3 regions of the Novosphingobium sp. 11B genome follow, and region 1 is predicted to be linked to each of the others. Evidence: riboswitches for the same ligand, from Rfam matches in the RefSeq annotation. Region 1 holds a riboswitch; each other region holds the start of a gene.
The links. Region 1 has a riboswitch for cobalamin ahead of ACYPYD_RS04110 (TonB-dependent receptor domain-containing protein). Riboswitches for the same ligand answer to the same signal wherever they lie in the genome.

Region 1 (3,970 bases):
CAGAGCGGCGGCCATGCGGCGGTCGAGGTGGCGGCATATGCTCAGCCAGCGGGCGCGTGCGGCGGTGTCGCCGCGTTCATGGGCGGCCTCGGCCTCGACGCGGGCCTGTTCGGCGGCGGAGAGGCCGTGGCGTGCGAAATGCATGAGGGCTTCGGCAATGCCGGCGTCGATCTCGGCGGCAGGCTTGCTCTCGATGGAGCGCAGGCTAGGGCGCGGGAGAAGGGGGCCGTTGTCGTTGACCGCGCCCAGCGGCGCGCCGGTGCAGAGCACTCCGGCAATGGCCGGCATCGTCCCGTTCATGGCGGCGGCGAAGCGGATGGTCATGGGCGGATAGTCTCTCTTCTTGGTGGGTGTCGACGGATCAACCCTCTACCCTGGCAGCGATGAACCCATCATGCAGGGACGTGGTTTCTCAAGTCTTGACGATACCACCTAGGGACATTCCCCGGGTGCCTCCGCTGCAATCGATTGTCTTCAATTTGCGGGCTGGGTGATCCAGCGGCCGGAGTTTGCGTACTCGGGCTTGATGCCCTGCGAACCCGGCAGATTCCGGGCGGTATAGAGCGATTCCCCGCCGCGCTGCTGCACTTCGCTGGAGTAGGCGGGGCTGGGCTGGATGGGCATGGTCGGGCTGGTTGCCTGCGCGACCGGCTCTGCCTTCGCGGGCTGGGCCGTGCCGAATGCGCGCTGGACGGCGAGCGGGTCGAGCGCCGCTGCTGCAGCGGCGGCATCTGCGCTGTCGTCATGGCGGTGCGGAGCGGCCATCGGCTCGCCGCCGAGGTAGGCGAAGCGGAACGTCGCCGCGCTGCCCGCCGCGCCGCGCAGCGCGTAGAAGCGGTGCGCGCCGATGGTGGAAAGGTACTGCAGGCTCGGCGCCCAGTAGGGGTTCACCTGGACGGTATGATAATGCGTGGCGAGACCGACGGGTGTATAGACGTAGCCTGCCAGCGCCTGGCGCGCGACGTTTTCGGCGCGGTCCCAGAACATGCGCTGCGGGCGGCGGGCGAGCGAGCCGTCGCAGGTGAACGAGAACTGGCAGCCTGTCGAACGTTCCGACCCCTCGTAGACGACGCCGCAGACGGTCTTGGGATAGGCAGGGTGGGCCATGCGGTTGAGCACGACCTGCGCCACCGCGCGCTGGCCCGCGTCGGGCTCGCTCGCGGCTTCGTAGTAGATCGCGGCAGTCATGCACTGCAGCGCGCGGGTGCGGTCGACGCCGGAGTTGTCGATGTAGATCGGCCGCGCGGTAGCCAGCGGGCCGGAGACGCTGTCGTCGGCGTCGGAGCGGATGCCTTCGCCGACCTGAAGCGGGGCCTTCTCGGCTTCGAGGTAATAGAAGGCCGAACCGGGGAAGCTGGCGCCTGCCTGCTCGAACGGCATGGGCAGTGCTTCGGCGCCTTGCGAGGCGGCGTCGGCGATGGCGAAGCTGTCCCAGCCTTCCGGCGCGGCGAAGGCGGGAAGGGCGACGGCGGCGAGCGCGGTCACGGCGAAAGTCCAGCGGCGGCGCAGGACGACCGGGCGGTGGCCGACACCGCGGGCGCGGCGCGGATAGCGGCCGACGAAATCGCGCGGGCGTTCGAACGGAGCGCCTTGCGAATCCATCACCGGCGCCGGGGCGGCGTCTGGTCCGGGAATGGAAGGGGCAGGGCTCACTCGGTTCCTTTCGGCCGCAATTCGGCAGCACCGGCCTAGCCTGTGCCTGGTGCGCGCGCATCCGGGCATTCCGGGCCGTCCCGTTGCGGTACAGCCACGCTCTGTACGCTTAAGGGCTTAAGATTTGGCTGCATCCCGTCGTCCTGGACTTGATCCGGGACCGCTGGCCGTGAACGGCGCACCCTTGCGGCGTGGCGCCTTGCCCATGGCTCGCGTCTAAAGACAGCCACCGGTCCCGGATTGAGTCCGGGACGACGAATGCTTGCCAACCCCTGTATGCCGCACTATCCGCGCGGTTACGTCATGGGTTGCCCGCAAGGGCCTAAGAGGGAAGCCGGGTGCGAATACCGGCGCTGCCCCCGCAACTGTGACCGGGGAGGCCGCCTCCACCATGCCACTGGCCCGTATGAGGGCCGGGAAGGCGGATGGCGCGACTGACGATCCGGGAGCCAGGAGACCTGCCCGAGACGGTCGTTCCGCAGCCGGACGGGGTTCTTCCGGATGCAGCGAGTGTGACGCGCCATGAGGAAGGCGCGCATGCCTCCGCCGTGAACGGCACAAGCACGTTCAAAGGTTCGGAGGACATATGAAGTATCTGTTTCTGCTCGGCACCGCGCTTGCCGTGAGCACCCCCGCGATGGCGGATGACGGCGACGATATCCTCGTCGTCACCGCCACGCGCGAGCCTACTCCGATCACCCAGGTCGGCCAGTCCGTCAGCGTCGTCACCCGCGACCAGATCGAGCGCACGCAAGCGACCACCGCCACTGACGTGCTTGCCCGCATCCCCGGCATCTCGACCGTGCAGTCGGGCGGTTTCGGCCAGCCCGCGAGCGTCTTCGTGCGCGGCGCCGAGAACGCGCAGTCGCTGGTGCTGATCGACGGTGTGCGCATCAACGATCCCGGCGACGTCGGCGGCGGCTTCGACTTCGGCGCGCTGCCGATCGGCCAGTTCGACCGTGTCGAGGTCGTGCGCGGTTCCTCGGGCGTGCTGTGGGGCAGCCGCGCGGTGGGCGGCGTCATCAACTTCATCACCGCCCGCCCGACCGAACAGTGGACCGCGCGCGGCCAGGCCGAGTATGGCTGGCGCGACCGCAAGCAGGCGAGTGTCTCGGCGGCGGGTCTCGTCGGCCCGGTCGGCCTGACGCTGGGCGGCAACTGGCTCAAGGGCGACGGCTTCTCGGCCTTCAACGAGCGCCGCGGCGCCACCGAGAAGGACGGCTTCGAGAGCAAGAGCGCCAATGCCCGCGCCTCGATCGAGTTCGCGCCGGGCCTCTCGGCCGATGCGGGCGGGTTCTACACCAAGGCGAACTACGACTACGACAACACCGGTGCCGATGCCCTCAACGTCGGCATGAAGCGCGATACGCTGGGCTATGCGAACCTGCGCTATGCGGGCCTCGACGGAAGGCTGAACGCGCGCGTCGGCTATGGCATCAACGACACGCGCCGCATTTCCGACGACGCCGTCTTCGGCCCCTACACCACCAACGGCCGCACCGAGCGCTTCGAAGGCCAGGTCAGCTTCGCGCCCATCGAGCAGGCGAGCGTGCTGGTCGGCGGCGAGACCGAGAAGCAGAAGTTCGACGACAATTACGGCTCGAAGGATTCGACCACCATCGACAGCCTGTTCGGGAACCTGACGCTGCGCCCGTTCGCCGGCCTGACGCTGAACGGCGGCCTGCGCTACGACGACAACTCGGACTTCGGCGACCGCACGACCTACGCCGCCAACGGCGCCTGGGTGATCGGCGGCGGCGACAGCGCCCCGGTCCTGCGGGCCAGCTACGGCGAGGGTTTCAAGGCGCCGTCGCTCTACCAGCTCTACACCAACGCGGGCTTCCGCGCGCTCGATCCCGAGACGTCGAAGAGCTGGGACGTGGGGCTGGAGCAGCCTTTTGCCGAAGGGACCGGCCGCTTCACGGTGACGTACTTCGATCGCAAGACGAAGAACCTGATCGACTACGACCTCGCGAACTTCAATTACTACAATGTCGGCCGGTCGCGGGCGCAGGGTGTGGAACTGGGGATGCAGGTGACCGACTGGCAGGGCTTCGACGTGAACCTCGCCTATACCTACCTCGACGCCGTCAACGAGGACACCGGCGCGCAGCTGGCGCGTCGTCCGAAGAGCAATCTCTACGCCAGCATCGACAAGGCGTGGGCGGTCGGTCTGAAGCTGGGCGCGGACCTGCGCGTCGGCGGCGGGCGCTACGACGATACCGCGAACGCGCAGTACGTCGGCGGCAACGTAGTCGTGGGCCTGCGCGGCGCCTTCGCGGTGACGCACAATGTCGAGGTCTATGGCCGCGTCGAG
Region 2 (5,103 bases), on a different contig from region 1:
GGCGCGGGTCCATCCCGGCGGCGAGGTAGTATTCGTCCACCAGCGCCTCGAGGTGCTTGAGCGGCCCGTAGCTTTCCGCGCGCGTCAGCGGCGGCGTCAGGTGATCGATGATGACTGCACCGATGCGGCGCTTGGCCTGCGTGCCCTCGCCGGGGTCGTTGACGATGAAGGGGTAGAGCTGCGGCAGCGGCCCGGCGCAGATCTCGGGGAAGCATGTCGCAGAGAGCGAGATCGCCTTGCCGGGCAGCCATTCGAGATTGCCGTGCTTGCCCACATGCACCAGCGCTTGCGCGCCGAACCGCCGCCCCAGCCAGACGTGGAAGGCGAGGTAGGCGTGCGGCGGCGGCAGCGCCGGGTCGTGGTAGGTTTCCTTGGCGTCGATGTTGTACCCCCGCGCCGGTTGCACGGCGACGCAGACATTGCCGAAGCGGTGGACTGCCAGCCGGAACGCGCCGTCCTTCACGAAGGGATCGGCAGAGGGCGCACCCCAGCGCTCCAGCATCTTCTTGCGTGCGCTTTCGGGCACTCCGGCGAAGGCGGCTTCGTAGTCGGCCAGCGGCAGCGAAATCTCGCCGGGTCGATCCAGTGATGTGAGGTCGTTGGTCACCCCGCCGGTCATCAGCCGCATCAGCGCCTGCCCGTCCTCGGGCGCGCCGCCGGTATCGTATCCGGCGGCACGAAGGCTGGAGAGGATCGAGGCCGCGCTGGCGGGCGTGTCGAGGCCGACGCCATTGCCGATCCGCCCGTCGCGGTTGGGATAGTTGGCGAGCACCAGCGCCACCTTGCGCTGCGCGGGCACGGTACGGCGCAGGCTCGCCCAGTTGGCGGCGAGGTCTGCTACGAAGGCCACGCGATCGGGCGCGACGCGGGGGACGACGATGCCGCACTTCGTCACTTCGTCGAAGCGTTCGGCGGCCTTGAAGGCGACGGCGCGGGTGAACAGGCGGCCGTCGAGTTCGGGAAGCGCCACGTTCATCGCCAGATCGCGCGGGCCGAGGCCGCGTGCGGCGGCCTGCCAGTCCGCTTCCTCGACACCCGCGAAAGCGACCTGCAGGATCGGGCAGTCGGCGCGTTCGAGAACCCCGCCGACGCGCGGCTCGCCCGAGGACGAGGAGGCGAAGCTGGTGGCATTGACGATCACGTCGGGCGCGATCTCGGCCATCAGGCCGCCGAGCCAGTCGATGGCGAAAGGCTCTCGCAGCGCGCGGACATGGACGGCGGCGACGTTGAACCCGCGCATTTGCAATGCGGCGACCATCGCGTCCACGGCGTCGAGCGTGCCCGCGATCATCAGCGCGCGGTAGAATACCAGCAGCACGACAGGGGCGTCGGGGCGCCATGATGCGCGCAAGTCGGCCAAGCTCGGCCGATCCACGCCTTGCAGGTAGAGCCCGGCGTCGGCCACCGGCACCGGATCGTCCGGCTGGCCGCAGTCCGCGCCGATCAGCCTTGCGGCGGTGCGCAGGAACGACAGGGCATTGGCGCTGCCGCCCTGCCGCAGGTAGTCGCGGAGGTGCTCGACCGTCTCGGCGGGGAGGGTGGAGGCGACCGTCAGCGTCGGATCATCCTCACGCCCGTCGGCGATGGCGGCGAAGGCGATGCCCTTCTCGCGGGCGATCAGCGCGATTTCGTCGATGCCGTAGGGCCAGTAGCTCTTGCCGCCGAGCAGCACCACGCAGACGAATTTTGCGTGGGCGATCACCTTCTCGACGTAAAGGTCGACCGAATACGGGTGCCGCAACTGCAGCAGGTTGGCGAGGCGGACGCTCGGCGCGCCCTCCGGCAGCCCTGCCGCCGCTTTGGCGAAGCAGGCGAGTTCGCTGTCCGCCACCGTCAGGATGACGACGTCGCCCGGCGGCTGGTCGAGGTCGATCGCCTCCTCGCCGTTGGAGATCGTGCCCGGGGTGGCGGAAAGCAGGTGCATCAGGCGGCGCTCGCCGGGCTGACGGCAGTGCGAACCGCCCTGGATTGCTTCACCCGCTGCGCGGGTTCGCAATGACGGAGGAGGGGGGGAAGCCGCAGATCTTCGTTCAACGCCGGTTCGCCTCCCCACCGCTCGTCATTGCGAGCGCAGCGAAGCAATCCAGGGCGGTTTGCGCGGCTCTGGATTGCCGCGCTACGCTCGCAATGACGAAGGTTGGGGTACATGGTTGTGCTTACGCCGGGACCGAACCTAGCACACCCGCCAGCGCGGCTTCGATGGCCGCGCGGTCCAGCCCCTTCTGGCCGATAACCACCAGCTGCGTGCGGCGCGGTTCTTCGAGCTTCCACGCGCGGTCGAAGAAGTGCTGGATGCGCGGGCCGACGCCCTGCAGGACGAGGCGGCTGGGCTTGCCCGCCAGCGCGACCATGCCCTTCACGCGCAGCACGTCGTGCGCGGCGATCTGTTCCTTCAGGCCTACCAGCAGCGCGTCGAGATCGGCCACTTCGCCGCCGTTCAGGATGAAGGTGTCGAAGTCGTCATGGTCGTGATCGTCGGCCAGGCCGTCGATGTGCGACTTGCGGCTGTCGAGGTCGTCCTCGGCCGCCGCGACGATGCCGAGCAGCGCGGCGATATCCACCGCGCCGTGGTCCGCGCGCACGATCTTGACGCCGGGGCGCGTCTCGGCGGCGACGGTCTTCTCGACTTCGGCCAGCACGTCCGCATCAACGAGGTCGGTCTTGTTGAGCACCACCATGTCGGCGCAGCCCAGCTGTTCCTCGAACAGTTCCTCGAGCGGGCTGTCGTGGTCGAGGTTGGGATCGGCGGCGCGGGCGGCGGCGAGGGCTTCCTCGTCCGTGGCGAAGCGACCGGCGGCGACGGCATCGGCGTCGATCAGGGCGATCACGCCGTCCACCGTCGCGCGGGTGCGGATGTCAGGCCACTGGAAGGCCTTGACCAGTGGCTTGGGCAGCGCGAGGCCGGAGGTTTCGATGATGATGTGGTCGGGCGGCGTCTCGCGATCCAGCAGCTTCTGCATCGTCGGCAGGAAGTCGTCGGCCACGGTGCAGCAGATGCAGCCGTTGGCGAGTTCGAGGATGTCGTCCTCGGGGCAGGCTTCGTCGTTGCAGCCCTTGACCAGTTCGCTGTCGACGCCGACGTCGCCGAACTCGTTGATGACGAGGGCGAGGCGGCGGCCCTTTGCGTTCTGCAGAAGGTGGCGGATCAGCGTGGTCTTGCCGGCGCCGAGGAAGCCGGTGATGACGGTGGTGGGTACTTTGCTCAAGGCTCTCAACTCCCGCGCCGGCGACTTCTCGCGGCGGGGCGTACCGGCGCTTTCGCGCCGGCGCGGGGCAGGGGCGACGGACAGGCGCGAAGACGCCCGGCGACCTGCTCCGCCGCGGCCCCGGGCCGCATGCGTGTCGTCGCTCAGACGGTGAACCGTGCCGCGGCCATCCCCTGGACCAAGGCAAGAGCGACCAGACGCCGGCAGGTCTCCTGGCTCGCGGGTCACAGCTTGATGCACGGCCTTCCCGAAGCCTCGCATGTCGCAGCGTCCGGCCTCAGTGGCTGCCCGTCCCGCTGGGGACAGGCGATGTGCATCGCGCTCGCCGCTTACAGTTGCAGGGACAGCTGCGGATTCGAACGGCGAACCGTTCCCACCGCCTTCCCTTTTAAGCCCCTTGCGGGGCACCGGCGCGATCTTGTTCCCGGCGGATACCGGGAGGCAGGGGTGGGCGCAAGTGTTGGTTTCAGCGTGCCGGAAGGATGCGGGCGCGGCATTCTCCGAAACCGATGGAAACGAAGCCGTCAGCGGCGGCGGTGGCGGTGATGGAGATTTCGTCGCCGTCCTCCAGGAACGTGCGGGTCTCGCCACTGGCCAAGGTGAGGGGCGACTTGTCGCCCTGCGACAATTCCATGAGGCTGCCGAAACCCTCTCGCTCGGGAGCGGAAATCGTGCCGGTGCCGAGCAGGTCGCCGGGCGTCAGGTTGCAGCCGTTGGATGCATGGTGCGCGACCATCTGGTTCACCGTCCAGTACATGTTGGTCGCCGGGCCGTGGCTGAGGCGATGGGGCGGAAGCCCGGCCTTGCGCATGGCCTGCGTGGTCAGGTGGACCTGCAGCATGACGCCCAGCGCGCCGTGGGCCTGATCATCCGCGTCAGACAGATAGGGCAGGGGCTGCGGGTCGCCTTCCGGTCGGGGCGGCTGGGCCGCGCGGAAGGGCGCGAGGGCTTCGGGCGTGACGACCCATGGCGAAATCGTCGAGTGGAAGTTCTTCGACAGGAACGGGCCGAGCGGCTGGTATTCCCACCCCTGCACATCGCGCGCGGACCAGTCGTTGAGCAGGCAAAAACCGGCGATATGCTGCGCAGCATCGGTGATCGGAACAGGCTCGCCGAGGTCGTTGCCGCGGCCGATCCAGACGCCCATTTCCAGTTCGTAGTCGAGCCTTGCAGTCGGCGCGAAGATCGGCGCATCGGCCTCGGGCGGTTTGCGCTGGCCGGTGGGGCGCACGACCGGAACACCCGAGGGACGGATCGAGGACGCGCGGCCGTGATAGCCGATCGGCACGTGCTTGTAGTTGGGCAGCAGCGGGTTGTCCGGGCGGAACTGGCGGCCGATGTTGTTGGCGTGATGGATACCGACATAGAAGTCGGTGTAGTCGCCGATGCGCGTCGGCAGGTGCAGCATGCAGGCTTCGACCGGGTGCAGCATGGGCTCGATGACCGGCCGCCTGGCTTCGTCGCAGAGCAGGTCGGAGAGGGCATGGCGCAGGGCGCGGCGGTCTTGCGCGGGAATGGCCAGCAGGCGGGCCATGTCCGCATTGCTGCAGATTTCGGCGAGGTTTGCGGGGACGAGGCCTGCTGCGGCCAGTGCCCGGATGTCCAGGACCTGGTTGCCGATTGCCACGCCGATCCGCGTCGGTGTCTCTTCTGAGGTTGAGAACACACCGAAGGGCAGGTTCTGGACCGGGAAGTCGCGGTGGCCGTCGGCGCTGTCGACCCAGCTTTTGCGAGCGGGGTCATGGGTTTCGTCGATGGTCCACCAGTTCACAGGTCGCTCTCCATATTCTCTCGTTGTCCCGGACTTGATCCGGGACCGCTGGCCTTGAACAGTCCACCTTTCGATGAGCGCAGACCAGCAAGGTCGCATCTAAAGACCGCCAGCGGTCCCGGATCA
Region 3 (5,103 bases), on a different contig from region 1:
GCGCAGCGGCCTCCGGTTCGTCCTGTTCGTCCGGGAGCGGACCACCCTCGGGGCCCAGCTTCTCCCAGTCCTCGTCGGCATCGGTCGGCGGCGGAGGCGGAGCGGAGGCGACGATCGGTTCGGGCTTGAGCCGGGATTTCGGGGTGCGGCTGGCGTAATGATCGGCGCCGTCCTTACTGAAGGCATAGACTTGCGTGAACGGCACACGGTACTCGGCCGTCCCGTCCGAGACGACCACTTCGTTACCGGCGAGGCGTTCAACGGTGCCGATGGCGAAGCCGTCGTCATCGACGAGCGGAAGTCCGTGGACGAGTTCTTCGCGGGACACATTGCGCACGGTGACCGCGTTCTCGTCAAGCAGGGCGCGCTTGCCCGCCTTGCTGTCGGCGGAGACGGGAGCCGACGTCTGGGCGAGCGCCGGCGGGGCGGTGATTGCAGGAGCGAGCGCAAGCGCGCTCAGCAGCAGCATAGTACGGGGCAAGACCGTTCCTCCGGACAGAATTCTCAGGAGAAATGCGCATGAAGCAAGCCGGTTGCCAAGAGCTACCCGCTGCGGGAGGCCGGAAACATCCGGCGAAATACGAGGAATGAGCCCCAATCTGGCGGGAATGGAGGAAAAATTGCCCCCATTCCCGATCCGATACGACTTACTCCGCCGCCACTTCGCCGAACAGGCCGGGCTCAGAACCATCGTCCACCAGCGGCTCGTCGTTCGCGCGCACCTTCTTGCGCGAGTCGAAGTTGGCCCACACGGTGTTCCAGTCGCCGCGGGTGGCGCCCTTCGAATATTCCGTCGAACGGGTCTCGAAGAAGTTGGCGTGCTCGACGCCGTTGAGCAGCGGCTGCAACCAGGGCAGCGGGTGATCCTCGATCAGGTAGATCGGCTTCATGCCCAGCTGGCCAAGGCGCCAGTCGGCGATGTAGCGGATGTACTTCTTGATATCCTTGGGCGTCATGCCCGGCACCGGGCCCAGCTCGAACGCCAGGTCGATGAAGTTGTCCTCGAGACGGATCGTGGTCTGGCACTGATCGGCGATATCGTCCTTCACCGCCTTGGTGAGGCAGCCACGCTCTTCGCAGAAGGCGTGGAATAGCTTGATGATGCCTTCGCAGTGCAGCGATTCGTCACGCACCGACCACGAGACGATCTGGCCCATGCCCTTCATCTTGTTGAAGCGCGGGAAGTTCATCAGCATCGCGAAGCTGGCGAACAGCTGCACGCCCTCGGTGAAGCCGCCGAACATCGCCAGTGTGCGGGCGATGTCCTCGTCGTTGTCGACGCCGAATTTCTGCAGGTAGTCGTGCTTGTCCTTGAGTTCCGAGTACTCAAGGAACGCGCCGTACTCGCTCTCGGGCATGCCGATGGTGTCGAGCAGGTGCGAATAGGCCGCGATGTGCACCGTCTCCATGTTGGAGAAGGCGGTGAGCATCATCTTGATCTCGGTCGGCTTGAAGACGCGCGCGTACTTCTCATGGTAGCAGTCCTGCACTTCCACGTCGGCCTGCGTGAAGAAGCGGAAGATCTGGGTGAGCAGGTTGCGCTCATGATCCGAGATGTTCTGCACCCAGTCGCGGCAGTCCTCGCCCAGAGGCACTTCCTCGGGCAGCCAGTGGACCTGCTGCTGGATCTTCCAGTAGTCGTAAGCCCAGGGATATTCGAAGGGCTTGTAGGTCTTGCGGGCTTCGAGAAGGGACATGGGCGGCTCCGGTGGATCGTCTGAAATTGCGTTCGCCCACAACGCTTTCACGCTTGGGCGGAAAGGCCAGAGATAGGCAAGATCGCGCGCAAATCGAGTGCGTGAATCATCTTCCCACAGGAATATGTGGGGGCAAGGAAAAAGTGTAGCCCCAAGGGGTTGTGGGTGTGATTAATTTCGCCGCCCTCGCATGAATCCCCGGATTGTGCCGGTCAGAGGACTTCGGCGACGCCTTTCAGGCTCTCTCGCGGCTTGTCGATCGCCTGCGCTTTCAGCTGATGCACGCGCGGGATCGAAACTTGCAAGACCTCGGCGATCTCGGCGAGGTTCAGTTCCTCCACGAAGTAGAGCTGCACGATCAGCTTGAGCCGGTCCGGCAGGTCGGTGATCGCCGCGATGACCGCGCCGCGCATCTCGGCGTCGACCAGCATCGCGAAGCTGTCAGGCGTTTCCGTCGCGAAAGTCATCCACTGGTCGGAATAGACCTCATCGATCGGCTCGAAACGCATCGGGCGGGCAGCATCCTGCAGCGAGACCAACTCACCCTCGCCCATGCCCATCGCCTGCGCCAGTTCGTCAGGCCGGGGATCGCGGCCGAGCCAGCCCCGAAGCTGCGTCTCCTTGTGCGCCAGCATGCGGCGGCGCTCGGACGTGCCGCGCGTGCCCTGCACGTTGCGGCGCACAAGATCGACCATCGCCCCCCCGCACCCGCATCTTGGCATAGGCGGCGAAGCCGTCCTCGGTCGGCAGATCGTGTTTCTGCGCGCATTCGGTGAGCGCGACGAGGCCGACCTCCACCAGATCCTCCAGTTCGATCCCCGGACGCCCGGTGCCGTGAACGTGCCAAGCCTGCCACTTGACCATCGGCAGGAAGCGGCGGACCACGAAGCCCTCTCGCGCACCTGGGACGACCTGTTCGCCACGACGGCCGCTGGCGCTTCGCCCGGCGCACATACGCGATGAACATCGCCGAATAGCCCCCTCTTGCGGCGGAGCAGGCGCGCGATTAGGAAGGCCGCGCCGAAGCGTTCACCTTGAGCATTTCGGCGAAAGATCGCGCCGGTGCCCCGCAAGGGGCTTAAAAGGGAACGCGGTGAGGATGTTCTCATCCGAATCCGGGGCTGTCCCTGCAACTGTAAGTGGCGAGCGCGATGCATAGGCCGGTGCCCCGAAGGTGGTCGCCGGCAGCCACTGGGCCGGACGCTGCGACATGCGAGGCCACGGGAAGGCCATGCATCAAGCGATGACCCGCGAGCCAGGAGACCTGCCTGCGTCCGGTCGCTCTTGCCTTGGTCCAGGGGATGGCCGCGGCACGGTAACTTCCGTCTGAGCGACGCAACGTGCGGCGGGGGCCGCATCGGCGCGAGGGACGTCGGGCGCCGCCGCGTCCGTCCGGTGCCTCCCGTGCCGACCGCGCCGAGTGCGCGGCACGCCCCCGTCAGGTCGCCGACGCGAAGACGGATCAGAATGCCGATGTCGCCCGCGAAAACCTCTCTCAAGAGCCGGATAACCGTGCTCTTTTTTCTGCTCGTCGCCGCCAACCTGGTCGTCTGGGGCTGGGCGTTCAGCCTGTTCCACGCCAGCCCGGTGATGCTGGGCACCGCCCTCCTCGCCTGGAGCCTCGGCCTGCGCCACGCGGTGGACGCCGACCACATCGCCGCCATCGACAACGTCACTCGCAAGTTGATGCAGGAAGGCCAGCGCCCGATCACCGTGGGCCTTTGGTTTGCGCTCGGCCATTCCGCCATCGTCCTGATCGCCGCGACCACCATCGCGCTGGCAGCAGGCACTCTCGATGATTTCGAGGCATTCGGCCGTTCGGGCGGGGTGATCGCGACGATCATTTCCGCCTGCTTCCTGTTCCTGATCGCGATCATGAATCTCGCGATCCTGCGCGGGGTCTGGCAACGCTTCGTCGAGGTACGGCGCGGCGGAACGTACACCGAGGAAGACCTCGACATGCTGCTCGCCGGGCGCGGGCTGATCGCGCGAATCCTGCGCCCCGTGTTCCGGCTGGTGCGCCATGCCTGGCACATGGCGCCGCTCGGTTTCCTGTTCGGCCTCGGTTTCGACACCGCCACCGAAGTCGCCATCCTCGGCCTCTCGGGCGCGCATGCGGCGGACGGCGTTTCCCTGGGGTCGGTGCTGGTGTTCCCGGTGCTGTTCGCGGCGGGCATGGCCCTGCTCGACACCGCCGACGGCGTCATCATGTTGGGGGCTTACGAATGGGCCTTCGTCAAGCCGATCCGCAAGCTCTACTACAACATCGTCATCACCGCTATCTCGGCCATGGTGGCGCTGGTGATCGGCTCCATCCAGACCGCCGTGCTGCTCTCGGAGAAATTCGGGCTGGAGGGCGGCGTGTGGTCCGGGGCGGCCTCGCTTTCGGAGCAATTCAACACGCTGGGCTTCCTGATCGTCGGCCTGTTCGTGGTGTGCTGGTTGCTGAGCTGGGCCGTGTACCGCTGGGGCGGTCTGGACACGGTGGAAGTGCGGTCGGCGGCCAGCCCACCCCGCTGCGACTAGGGCGTAAACGAGCAAGTCTCGCCCCCCACCCGCTTGCGGGAGGGGCCGGGGGTGGGTCTTTTGCCACGCAAGAAAGCCCGGCGGTCATGGGGAATCACCGGGCTTTCCGAACCTTCCGGGACAGAAAGGTTCTATATTTCAGTTCGTTATCAGCACAGCAGCGAGAGGATGTTCTCCTGGCTCTGGTTGGCCTGTGCGAGCATCGCGGTGGACGCCTGCGAGAGGATCTGCGCCTTTGCCATCGCGGTGGTTTCGGCCGAGTAGTCGGCGTCCTCGATACGGCTGCGGGCGTCGGACAAGTTGGTGGTGGTGTTGGTCAGGTTGTTGATCGCCGATTCGAGGCGGTTCTGGCCGGCACCCAGCGAGGCGCGGGTGGCGTTGACGTCCGACAGCGCGGCATCGACGTTGGTAAGCGTGGTCGCCGCCTTCGTGGCGTCGGTCACGTCGAGGGCGGTCGCCGAAACCTTGGTGCCGTCGATCGCCTTGGAGGTCAGCCCGACCTGCTGGCCGCCCTGCGAACCGGTCTGGATGTTGAAGGTGAGGTCGGCGCCGGCGGTGGTCGAGATCAGCGTGTTGCCGTTGAACTTGGCCTGCGTGAAGCTGTCGTTGATCTGCGTGGTCAGCGCCGAGACTTCCTGCTGCATCGCCGCGCGGTCCGAGGTCTGGTAAGTGCCCGAGGCCGACTGGATCGCCAGTTCGCGCACGCGCTGCAGCATGTTGCCGACTTCCGACAGCGTGCCTTCGGCGGTCTGGGCCAGCGAGATGCCGTCGTTGGCGTTGCGGATGCCTTGGCTCATGCCGCGGATCTGCGAGGTCATCGAGGTCGAGATGGCGAGGCCCGCCGCGTCGTCCTTGGCCGAGTTGATGCGCTTGCCGGTCG

Region 2: another riboswitch for cobalamin. It lies ahead of cobW (cobalamin biosynthesis protein CobW); the one in region 1 lies ahead of ACYPYD_RS04110 (TonB-dependent receptor domain-containing protein).
Region 3: another riboswitch for cobalamin. It lies ahead of ACYPYD_RS25460 (HoxN/HupN/NixA family nickel/cobalt transporter); the one in region 1 lies ahead of ACYPYD_RS04110 (TonB-dependent receptor domain-containing protein).

What each region holds. Positions count from the first base shown of each region.
Region 1 covers NZ_BAAILP010000047.1:8,692-12,661, reverse strand. Annotated here, with positions in the region: gene ACYPYD_RS04120 (hypothetical protein) at 1-324, opposite strand, end outside; gene ACYPYD_RS04115 (cell wall hydrolase) at 475-1,653, opposite strand; cobalamin riboswitch at 1,942-2,133, shown strand; gene ACYPYD_RS04110 (TonB-dependent receptor domain-containing protein) at 2,240-3,970, shown strand, end outside.
Region 2 covers NZ_BAAILP010000056.1:419-5,521, forward strand. Annotated here, with positions in the region: partial or broken gene cobN (cobaltochelatase subunit CobN) at 1-1,924, opposite strand, end outside; gene cobW (cobalamin biosynthesis protein CobW) at 2,157-3,206, opposite strand; cobalamin riboswitch at 3,392-3,633, opposite strand; gene fahA (fumarylacetoacetase) at 3,673-4,977, opposite strand.
Region 3 covers NZ_BAAILP010000292.1:40,145-45,247, forward strand. Annotated here, with positions in the region: gene ACYPYD_RS25440 (hypothetical protein) at 1-481, opposite strand, end outside; gene ACYPYD_RS25445 (ribonucleotide-diphosphate reductase subunit beta) at 648-1,697, opposite strand; gene ACYPYD_RS25450 (sigma-70 family RNA polymerase sigma factor) at 1,910-2,392, opposite strand; gene ACYPYD_RS25455 (hypothetical protein) at 2,451-2,660, shown strand; cobalamin riboswitch at 2,741-2,983, shown strand; gene ACYPYD_RS25460 (HoxN/HupN/NixA family nickel/cobalt transporter) at 3,171-4,223, shown strand; gene ACYPYD_RS25465 (flagellin N-terminal helical domain-containing protein) at 4,373-5,103, opposite strand, start outside.